Regions from separate parts of the Apilactobacillus intestinapis genome, predicted to be linked through region 3. Evidence: predicted binding sites of a transcription regulator. Region 3 holds the regulator's gene; each other region holds the start of a gene.
What was found. Region 3 encodes Rex, which represses fermentation and respiration genes when NADH is low (regulators of the CRP and FNR family bind a similar motif). Its sites were predicted from a motif close to TTGTGAANTANTTCACAA; they were not measured.
Positions count from the first base shown of each region.

Region 1: the regulator Rex is predicted to act here: its motif matches at 1,428-1,445, upstream of ACOMA7_RS07420 ((S)-acetoin forming diacetyl reductase).
Region 2: the regulator Rex is predicted to act here: its motif matches at 1,672-1,689, upstream of adhP (alcohol dehydrogenase AdhP).

Region 1 covers NZ_JBMHFD010000020.1:8,537-11,829, reverse strand. Annotated here, with positions in the region: gene ACOMA7_RS07425 (dihydrolipoyl dehydrogenase family protein) at 1-1,237, opposite strand, end outside; gene ACOMA7_RS07420 ((S)-acetoin forming diacetyl reductase) at 1,468-2,241, shown strand; gene ACOMA7_RS07415 (AEC family transporter) at 2,903-3,293, shown strand, end outside.
Region 2 covers NZ_JBMHFD010000004.1:32,974-36,266, forward strand. Annotated here, with positions in the region: gene proB (glutamate 5-kinase) at 1-605, opposite strand, end outside; gene ACOMA7_RS03890 (EamA family transporter) at 735-1,640, shown strand; gene adhP (alcohol dehydrogenase AdhP) at 1,816-2,832, shown strand; gene ACOMA7_RS03900 (flavocytochrome c) at 2,909-3,293, shown strand, end outside.
Region 3 covers NZ_JBMHFD010000005.1:47,256-50,548, reverse strand. Annotated here, with positions in the region: gene groL (chaperonin GroEL) at 1-569, opposite strand, end outside; gene groES (co-chaperone GroES) at 605-889, opposite strand; gene ACOMA7_RS04630 (redox-sensing transcriptional repressor Rex) at 1,060-1,695, opposite strand; gene ACOMA7_RS04625 (ABC-F family ATP-binding cassette domain-containing protein) at 1,862-3,293, shown strand, end outside.

The sequences.
Region 1 (3,293 bases), on a different contig from region 3:
AATCAATTACGCTATCCGCTTCGTTTGATACTTCAGTGGCACCAACTAAATGGTGTTGTTTATCGAAGATGTATGCACGTTTGGCAATTTCTTCGTTAGTGATTGAACGGTACCAATCAGCAGTCATATCGTGTTCTTCAACAGTGTAGTCGTCACTGTTCTTTGCTTCTTCAACTGATACACCGACTTGGGCGATACGAGGTGAAGTGAACACTACTGAAGGGATGGCAGGAAAATCAATTGCATCCTTAGTTTCGCCTGAGAATAGGCTAGTTAGGTATTGTGATTCAAAGATTGCAGTTGGAGTCAATCTTGGTTGACCAGTTGCAGCAACGTCACCTGAAGCATAAATGTTATCAACTGATGTTTGTAGGTGATCGTTTACTTCAATACCGTTCTTCTTGTCGTATTTAACACCAACTTCGTCTAAACCAATGTTTTCGACGTTTGGAATACGACCGGTAGCATCTAAGATGTAGTCAGTGAAGACTTGACGGTTACCAGATAATTCAATGGTAGTCTTGCACTTTTCTTCGTGGAATTCTTGAACTTCGGCGTTTTCAACAAAGGTAACACCTTTTTCCTTTAAATCGTTTACGACTGCGTCAACGTATTCACCGTTGAAGTCACGAAGTGCGCGGTCACCATGCATGATGACAGTAACTTGTGATCCGGCAGCGTTTGCGATTGATGCGAATTCCATGGCGATGTATCCAGCACCGATGATGGCGATGTGAACTGGTAGTTCGTTGATATTTAGGAAGTCCTTTGAATCGTGGGCCATTTCCTTGCCAGGAACATCTAGTCTGTGTGGACGTAAACCAGTAGCGACAACAATCTTGTCTGCGGTGTATGACTTGCCGTCAACATCAACAGTGTGGCCGTCGGTTAACTTACCGTAGCCCTTAATAACGTCGATACCAAATGATTCTAGACCACCTTGGATGGCGTTTGGAAGACTATCGATGACCTTATGCTTGTTTAGCATGTTTTGGGTCCAATCGATGCTTAGGTTTCCTTTAACAATATTTCTTAAACGTTTTTGAGTTTCCATTAATTGTGCTGGTAAATCTAAAGCAATCTTGGCGTTACAACCCCAGTTAGGGCAAGTACCACCGATTTTATCTGCTTCGACTACGGCAACTTTGTAGCCTTTAGCGGCTAATGGCATTGCACCATCGAAAGTACCGTGACCTGCACCGATGTATAAAACATCGTAATCGAATTTTTCAGTCATAGTTATCAATTCCTTCTTTACATAAGATATTAAATTCATCTTCGTATACTTATAAAATAAACGTTCGCGAAATTTAATTCAATTAATTAGTTTCGGATTATATAGTGTAAGACATAACAAAATTTATGGATTTAATAAAAATTTAATAATATAAGTACTGTAAAATTAATGAAAATAGTATATAATCACTTTGTGAATAAATAAACAAAAGAAGAAAAGAGGATGTTACTATGACTCAAAAAGTTGCATTTGTTACAGGTGCCGGCCAAGGTATCGGTAAAGCAATCGCTGAAAGATTAGCTCAAGACGGTTTTGCAGTTGCTGTTGTTAACCGTACTGCTGAAAAGGGTGAAGCAGTAGCGAAGGAAATTAACGCAAATGGTGGTAAGGCAATTGCTGTTCAAGCAGACGTTGCTGACAGAGACCAAGTATTTGCTGCAGTTGAAGAAACTGTAAAACAATTGGGTGACTTAAACGTTGTTGTTAACAACGCCGGTGTAGGTCCTACTACTCCAGTTGACACAATCACTCCAGAACAATTCAACACTGTATACAACATCAACGTTGCATCAGTAATCTGGGGAACTCAAGCAGCCAAGGCTAAGTTCAACGAACTAGGTCATGGTGGTAAGATCATCAACGCTACTTCTCAAGCTGGTGTTGTTGGTAACCCTAACTTAACTCTATACGGTAGTACTAAGTTCGCTATCCGTGGTATTACTCAAACCACTGCTCGTGATTTAGCAAGTGAAAACATCACTGTTAACGCATTCGCACCTGGTATCGTTAAGACTCCAATGATGATGGATATCGCCCACGAAGTTGGTAAAAACGCAGGTAAGGATGACGAATGGGGTATGCAACAATTCTCTAAGGATATCGCATTAGGTCGTTTAGCTGAATCAGAAGACATCGCTGCTGGTGTTTCATTCCTAGCAGGTAAAGACTCAGACTACATGACTGGTCAAACATTAATTCTAGATGGTGGTATGCAATTCCACTAAAATCATATCTTGGATATGAAAAAAGCCATAGGTTATCCTATGGCTTTTTATTATATGTAGAAAAAGATCGAAAAAAAGAGCCGCTTCAATTAAGAAGCGGCTCTTTTTTTGTGAGATATACAAAAACAAACTTTTATTCTTTAACAAAAAAGTACCCCAAAGATAAAATCTTCAAAGTACTTTAGTTAGTGAGCTGTGATGCTTTGAACACCATCTTCTCAGCAAAGGACTGAGTGCTTTTACCTTAAGCTAACAGCTCAAAATATTAAGTTTGTCTGTGAGATGTAACCTCAAGCGACATATAATATTAAACCATATCTATAGTTTTTATGCAACAATATTTTGAGAAAAAATTGAAAATTCGCTATAATTTTATTAACGAATTAAACATTTGGGAGGGATTAGATGCAAGTGATCGGTATGTTAATCATGGTCATTGTACTATTTATTATTTCTACATTATCAACTGTGTTAGTAATTTCTTTAAAAAACAAGCATAAAAATGACGACAAAGACTAATATGACGGGGTTTTATCCATTGATATAAAAAATATTTATAACGAACTTATCCTTTGACTATATCTTTAAGTATGTTTTATAGTACTTATCGTGTTTTAAATTAAGCAATAATTATTTTTAATATCAAATAGGAGGATTCATAATGGGAGTATTTATTAACTCAATCCAAAGTGTCCTTGTTGTTGTTCTAATTATGTTATTAGGATATGTATTAAGAAAAACCGGTTGGTTTGCAGATACATTCAGCAAGAACATTTCTAAATTAATCAAAAACATCGCTCTACCAGCTTCAATTTTCGTTGCGGTGTTAAGTCGTCTAACTAGAGGTAAGCTTGTAAGTTTCGGTAGCTACCTAATCTGGGGTGTTATCTCAGTTGTTATCGGTTACCTAATTGCATTTGCACTAGTTAAAATCATGAAGGTTAGACCAGGTCGTCGTGGTGTATTCATTAACGCTATCGTTAACGCCAACACTATCTTCATTGGTCTACCATTGAACATCGCCTTATTCGGTGACAAGTCAATGACTTACT
Region 2 (3,293 bases), on a different contig from region 3:
TCATCGCTAATTTCTGGTACCCATGATAGTAGTTTTGCGTTCGGATTGTCCTTCGGGTTGGCATCGAACAATCCGTCGATGTCTGATAGGATGATAAGTAGGTCCGCATCGACAAAGTTAGTCACAATGGCGGCTAGTTGATCGTTTTCACCAAAGCTGGTTTGATGATTGAATTCGTCGACTGAGACGGCATCGTTTTCGTTGATGATGGGGATGACCTTATCATCTAAAAGGGTGTTAATGGTTTTAAGTACATTTTCACTGCTCTTAGGATAGTCAACCACGTCGCGTGTTAATAGTAGTTGCGCCACGGTTTGGCCTGATTCTTTAAAACTATCGGAGTATAAGTCCATTAGTTCACTTTGCCCAATCGCGGATAGGGCTTGTAGTTTACCGATGTCGGTAGGACGCGTCTTTAATCCGATGGTGTTCATACCGACACCAACGGCTCCGGAAGTGACCAAGATAACTTCGTGGCCGCTTTGATTTAATTGACTCAACACGGATGATAATGTGTGAATTGTTTTCATATTAATACTGTTGTCAGAATTGATGATGGAGCTAGTCCCGATTTTCACAACAATTCGTTTATATTTACTTGTCATATTCATGATCTCCTGTTCTTTAAAACTAGTTTACTTTAATTTGAAAAAAGTAACAATATGTAAATTAAAATTGCATTAGAGATAGATTAGATGTATTGTAATCGTTAATATAAATTAAGGGGGTTAATTATGGCAGGTAAGGGAAGATTAACTGGGCTTTTATTGGTAATTGTAGGTAGTATTTCATGGGGAGCATCTGGAACTGTCGCTGACTACATGTTCTTAACGCAACACGTACCAGTTCTTTGGGTCGTCGGTATTAGAATGTTTTTAGCAGGAATTCTACTATTATTGACATACAAGATTACCGTTGGTGGCTCCATTTTTACGATTTGGCATGATAAAAGTCAGGCAAGCTTATTAATTTGTTTTGCCATCTTTGGAATGTTGATGTCGCAATTCAGCTACTTATCAGCTGTCAGGTTTGGTAACGCAGCGACTGCAACTGTTTTACAATTTACTACCCCTGTATTTATTATCATCTATTATTCGATTTCTAGGCGTAAATTGCCTGTTAGATTGGACGTTATTTCAATTATTTTAGCCGTAGTTGGTACATATTTACTGGCGACAAAGGGAGACTTTGGATCATTAACCATCTCTAAGTTGGGATTATTCTTCGGTATCTGTGCTGGAATCGCGGGTGCAAACTGTACGCTGATTCCCATCAAACTCTTAAATAAGTATGATCCAAGATTAGTCTGTGGATGGGCAATGTTACTTGGTAGCTTACCTATTCAACCAATCGTCGTAATTGACACACCACACATAAACATCAATCCAACATTAATATTTGAATTGATTTTCATTACAATCGTAGGAACCATGATTGCATACTTATTCTATGTCGCTAGTCTAAATTATTTAGAACCTGCGGTAACCGGAACATTAAGTTCGTTTGAACCGCTAACTGCTGCGATTTTATCTGTATCTTTTTTACATCTAAAGCTAACCTTTGTTGAAGTAATAGGTGGGTTATTAATTCTGATGATGGCATTTGTTCAAGCGTTACCACAGAAAAATAAATTAGAATAGAAACTTTATAAAATGATAGAACCCTTATGAATAGTGATATCTTTCACAATGTTAGAGTAAAATGATAAAAATGTCATTAAAAATTTATTATTTTTCGCTTTATTATCGGACAATATGGTGTTACATTATATGTGAAAACAATATCAAGTTTGTATTTATGAAGGAGATTTTATCAATGAAAGCTGCAGTAGTAAGAGACAACTCAGATGGATATGTAGATGTTAAAGATGTTGAACTTCGCCCAATTGAAAATGGTGAAGCTCTAGTTCAAGTTGAATACTGTGGTTTGTGCCACACCGACTTACACGTTGCCAACGGAGACTTTGGTGACCAAGCTGGCCGTATTATCGGTCACGAAGGTGTAGGTAAAGTTATTCAAGTTGCCGATGATGTAGATAATCTAAAAATTGGTGATCGTGTATCAATCGCTTGGTTCTTCAAGGGATGCGGTCACTGTGAATACTGCCTAAGTGGTAGAGAAACATTATGTCGTGAAGTTAAGAATGCTGGTTTCACTGTTGACGGTGCTATGGCTGAACAAGTAATTGTTGATGCTAAGTACGCCGTTAAGGTTCCAGAAGGTTTGGACCCAATCGAAGCTACTTCATTAACTTGTGCCGGAGTTACTATGTACAAGGCACTAAAAGTTGGTCACACTAAGCCAGGTCAATGGGTTGAAATGGTAGGAGCCGGTGGTTTAGGTAACCTAGGTGTTCAATTCGCCAACAACGTATTCGGTGCTAACGTTATTGCCGTTGCTCGTGGTAACAACCTAGAAAAGGCCGAAGAATTAGGTGCTAAGAAGGGTATCGACTACCGTTCAGAAAACCTATCAGAAAAGGTTAAGGAAGAAACTAACGGTGGTGCCCACGTTTCAGTTATCACTGCTGTTAACCCAATCGCCTTTGATCAAGCTATCAATGCTTTACGTCCAGACGGTCACCTAGTTGCCGTTGCGCTACCAAAAGGTAATATGGACCTAAACATTGCCCAAACTGTATTGAACGGAATCCACGTTGAAGGTTCACTAGTTGGTACTAGAGAAGACCTACGTGAAACTTTCCAATTCGGTGCTGAAGGTAAGGTTAAGCCAATCGTTCACACTAGAAAGCTATCAGAAATCAACGATGTTATCGACGAAATGAAGAACGGTAAGATTGTTGGTAGAATGGTTATCGATTTTACTAAATAATTTTTAAATAATTAAAGCATTGTCTTTTGGACAATGCTTTTTTTGTACTAAAATAATGACATTAGGAGGTTTGGTTATGGCTAAATATATTTTTCATCCAAATGACATCAAAGAACTAAATGATCAATACGATGTAGCAATCGTTGGTTCTGGTGCCACAGGATTAATTAGTGCAATTCAAGCTGCAGAACTGGGTCTAAAACCAGTCGTATTAGAAAAGATGGATAAGTTAGGTGGTAACTCGACCAGAGCTTCTTCTGGAATGAATGCTGCCGAAACTTCCGTTCAATTACAACACCACGTGATAGATAGTTTCCAAGACTTCTATGACGACACGTATATCGGTGGTGGCAAACAAAATAACGTTGATTTATTGAAATACTTTACCGAACACGCTGCGTTAACCGTTGATTGGTTAGCCCAACATGATATCAAACTAGATGACTTAACAATTACCGGTG
Region 3 (3,293 bases):
CCTTCTACAACGTCCATAGTTGTGTTAACACCACGTGAATCTTCAACAGTGATAACACCATCGTTTCCAACCTTTTCCATAGCATCGGCGATTAATTCACCAACTTCTGGGTTAGCAGCTGAAATGGAAGCGATTTGAGCAATATCATTCTTGCTCTTAATTTCGTTTGACATCTTGTGTAGCTTTTCAACGGCTACTTCGGTTGCCTTTTCGATACCGCGACGAACACCAACTGGGTTGGCACCGGCAGTAACGTTCTTCATTCCTTCGTTTACGATTGCTTGAGTTAATACAGTAGCAGTAGTAGTACCATCACCGGCAATGTCGTCAGTCTTTGATGCAACTTCTGATACTAACTTAGCACCCATGTTTTCAAAATGATTTGGTAGTTCGATTGACTTAGCGATTGTAACACCATCATTAGTAATGTTTGGTGTACCTGTTGATTGTTCAACAACAACGTTTCTACCCTTTGGTCCTAATGTAGTCTTAACAGTGTTTGCAAGTTTATCAACACCTCTTAGCATTGAACGTCTTGCGTCTTCTGAAAATTTAACTTCCTTAGCCATTTTTATTCACCTCATTAATAATTTCGTTTTATTTATTATTCAACGACAGCTAAAATGTCGCTTTCTTTTAGTACTAAATATTTTTGACCATCGTAGTCTACTGAAGTACCTGAGTACTTGTCGTAAACAACTTCGTCACCCTTCTTAACTTCTGGTGTAACAGTTTGGCCATTGTCTAAAACTCTACCGTTTCCTACGGCAACAACTTTTCCAGTTTGTGGTTTTTCTTTAGCATTATTTGCTAACACAATGCCTCCAACTGTTTCTTCTTTAGCTTCTTGTGCTTCAATAATTACACGATCACCCAATGGTTTTAACATTTTGCTTGACCTCACTTTGTTTTTTTATCTGTTTTATCAGTGTTAGCAGTCATTTATTATAAGTGCTAATCACTATAAATAATATATTATTTTTTAGATTCATATGCAAGAATTTTAAACCCTACACGATATAATCCTACAAAAAAAGATGGGCCAATGGCTCATCTTTCTTATTCACCTTCATAGTGTTCAATGAAGTAAATTAATGTTTGTAATTCGTTGGTTAAATCAACGTTTTGCACTCTGACATTTTTGGGAACTGATAAACGTTTTGAAGTAAAGTTCATGATACCCTTTGCTCCACCCTTTACGGCTTCATCACATAGGTCTTGAACTACGGTTGCTGGAACAGTAAAAATAACTACTTCAATTTGTTGATCTCTTAATTGTTCTTGTAAGTCTTTAACATCGTATACTGGTACACCACTTTGAACAGTGTTGATCATGTCGTCATGAATATCAAAGGCAGCTGAGATTCTTACGTTACTATCTTTGTGAAAATTAAAGTGTAGTAAGGCTTGACCCAAATTACCTAAACCGACTAATGCAACATTTGTTAAGTGATCTTGATTTAGAATCTTCTTGAAGAAGTCTAATAAATTATCAACCTCGTATCCATATCCACGTTTTCCAAGAGCTCCAAAATAGGATAAATCTCTTCTAATGGTTGCTGAATCAACTTGAACTGCTTCAGCAAAAGTACTAGAGGATATTCTCTTTATTTTCGCGTCGTGTAAACCGCTAAGATATCGATAATACATAGGCAATCTTTTAGCCGTTGCCCTAGGAATTTTAATATCCAAAATCTTCCCTCCCGAATCTTTCATAACATTTATGTATTCTATCATAAAAACAAAGTTTGTGAAAATATTATCATCTACTAAAAAGGATTGAACATTTTAATTTATCGGGGGAAATATGCTAAAATAGTCATTATTACTGATAAAACAAGAGAATTAGGAGGTGAATTTTATGATTATTTTACAAGCAAATAAAATGACAAAACGATTTGGTGGGCAAGATCTTTTCACAAGCGTTAACTTGAGTATCGAAGAAAACAGCAAGGTCGCCTTGGTTGGTCGAAACGGTGCTGGTAAGTCAACCTTAGTGAAAATGATTTTGGGCGATGAACCAATTGATGAAGGTGAAGTCACCACCAAAAAAGGTATCACCATTGGATACTTAGCCCAAAATACTGGTCTAACTTCTGATGCCACCATCATCGAAGAAATGACCAATGTCTTTGCTGATTTAATCGATTTAGAAAATAAAATTCACGAATACGAAAACAAGATGGCTGATCCAAACATCAACTCGGATCCAGAAAAGCTGGCTGAGGTTTCACAAACTTATGACCAACTTCAAGCTGAGTTTACCGCCAAGAACGGTTTTTCTTATCAAGCCGAAATTAAGGCCGTGTTAAACGGATTTGGCTTCGGTGAAGAAATGTACGACCATAAAATTAGTGAGCTATCAGGTGGTCAACAAACCCAACTAGCAATGGCCAAGTTGCTTCTACAAAAGAAGGACCTATTGATTCTAGACGAACCTACTAACCATATTGATGTTAAGACCATTAGTTGGTTGGAAGATTATCTAAAGAGTTATCATGGTGCCCTTCTAATTATCTCCCATGACCGTTTCTTCATGGATAAGATTGTCGATCAAGTCTACGACCTATCACAAGGTCACATGACTCATTATGTCGGGAACTACTCCAGTTATGTTGAGCAAAAGAAACTTAATTACCAACATCAACTAAAGGAATACGAAAAGCAACAAAAGAAAATCAAAGAGATGCAAGACTTCGTTGATAAAAACATTGTTCGTGCATCCACTACTAAACGGGCTCAATCAAGAAGAACTCAATTGGAAAAGATGGAAAAAATTGCGGCACCAACCCGTGATGATAAATCCGCTCGTCTTTCATTCACTCCTGAAAAACAAAGTGGAAACGTCGTTTTAAACGTCCGTGATGCCGCAATCGGATACGATGATAAAATTCTATCTAAAAACATCAATATTGATGTTAAACGTAATCAAGCGGTAGCATTGATTGGGCCAAACGGAATTGGTAAGTCAACATTGCTAAAGACTATCATGAAGCAATTACCACTCCAATCTGGTGAAATCGAACGTGGTACCGGCGTTCAAATTGGTTACTACGACCAACACCAAGATAACCTACACCCCAACAAGACCGTCTTAAACGAAATCTGGGACGACTACCCTACTTACCCGGAACAACGCATTCGTTCAATTCTAGGTAGTTTCTTGTTCTCTGGTGAAGACGTTGAAAAAGTAGTTGGTAACCTTTCTGGTGGTGAAAAGGCCCGCCTAGTTTTAACTAAGCTATCCATGAATCACGATAACTTCTTAATCCTAGATGAACCTACCAACCATT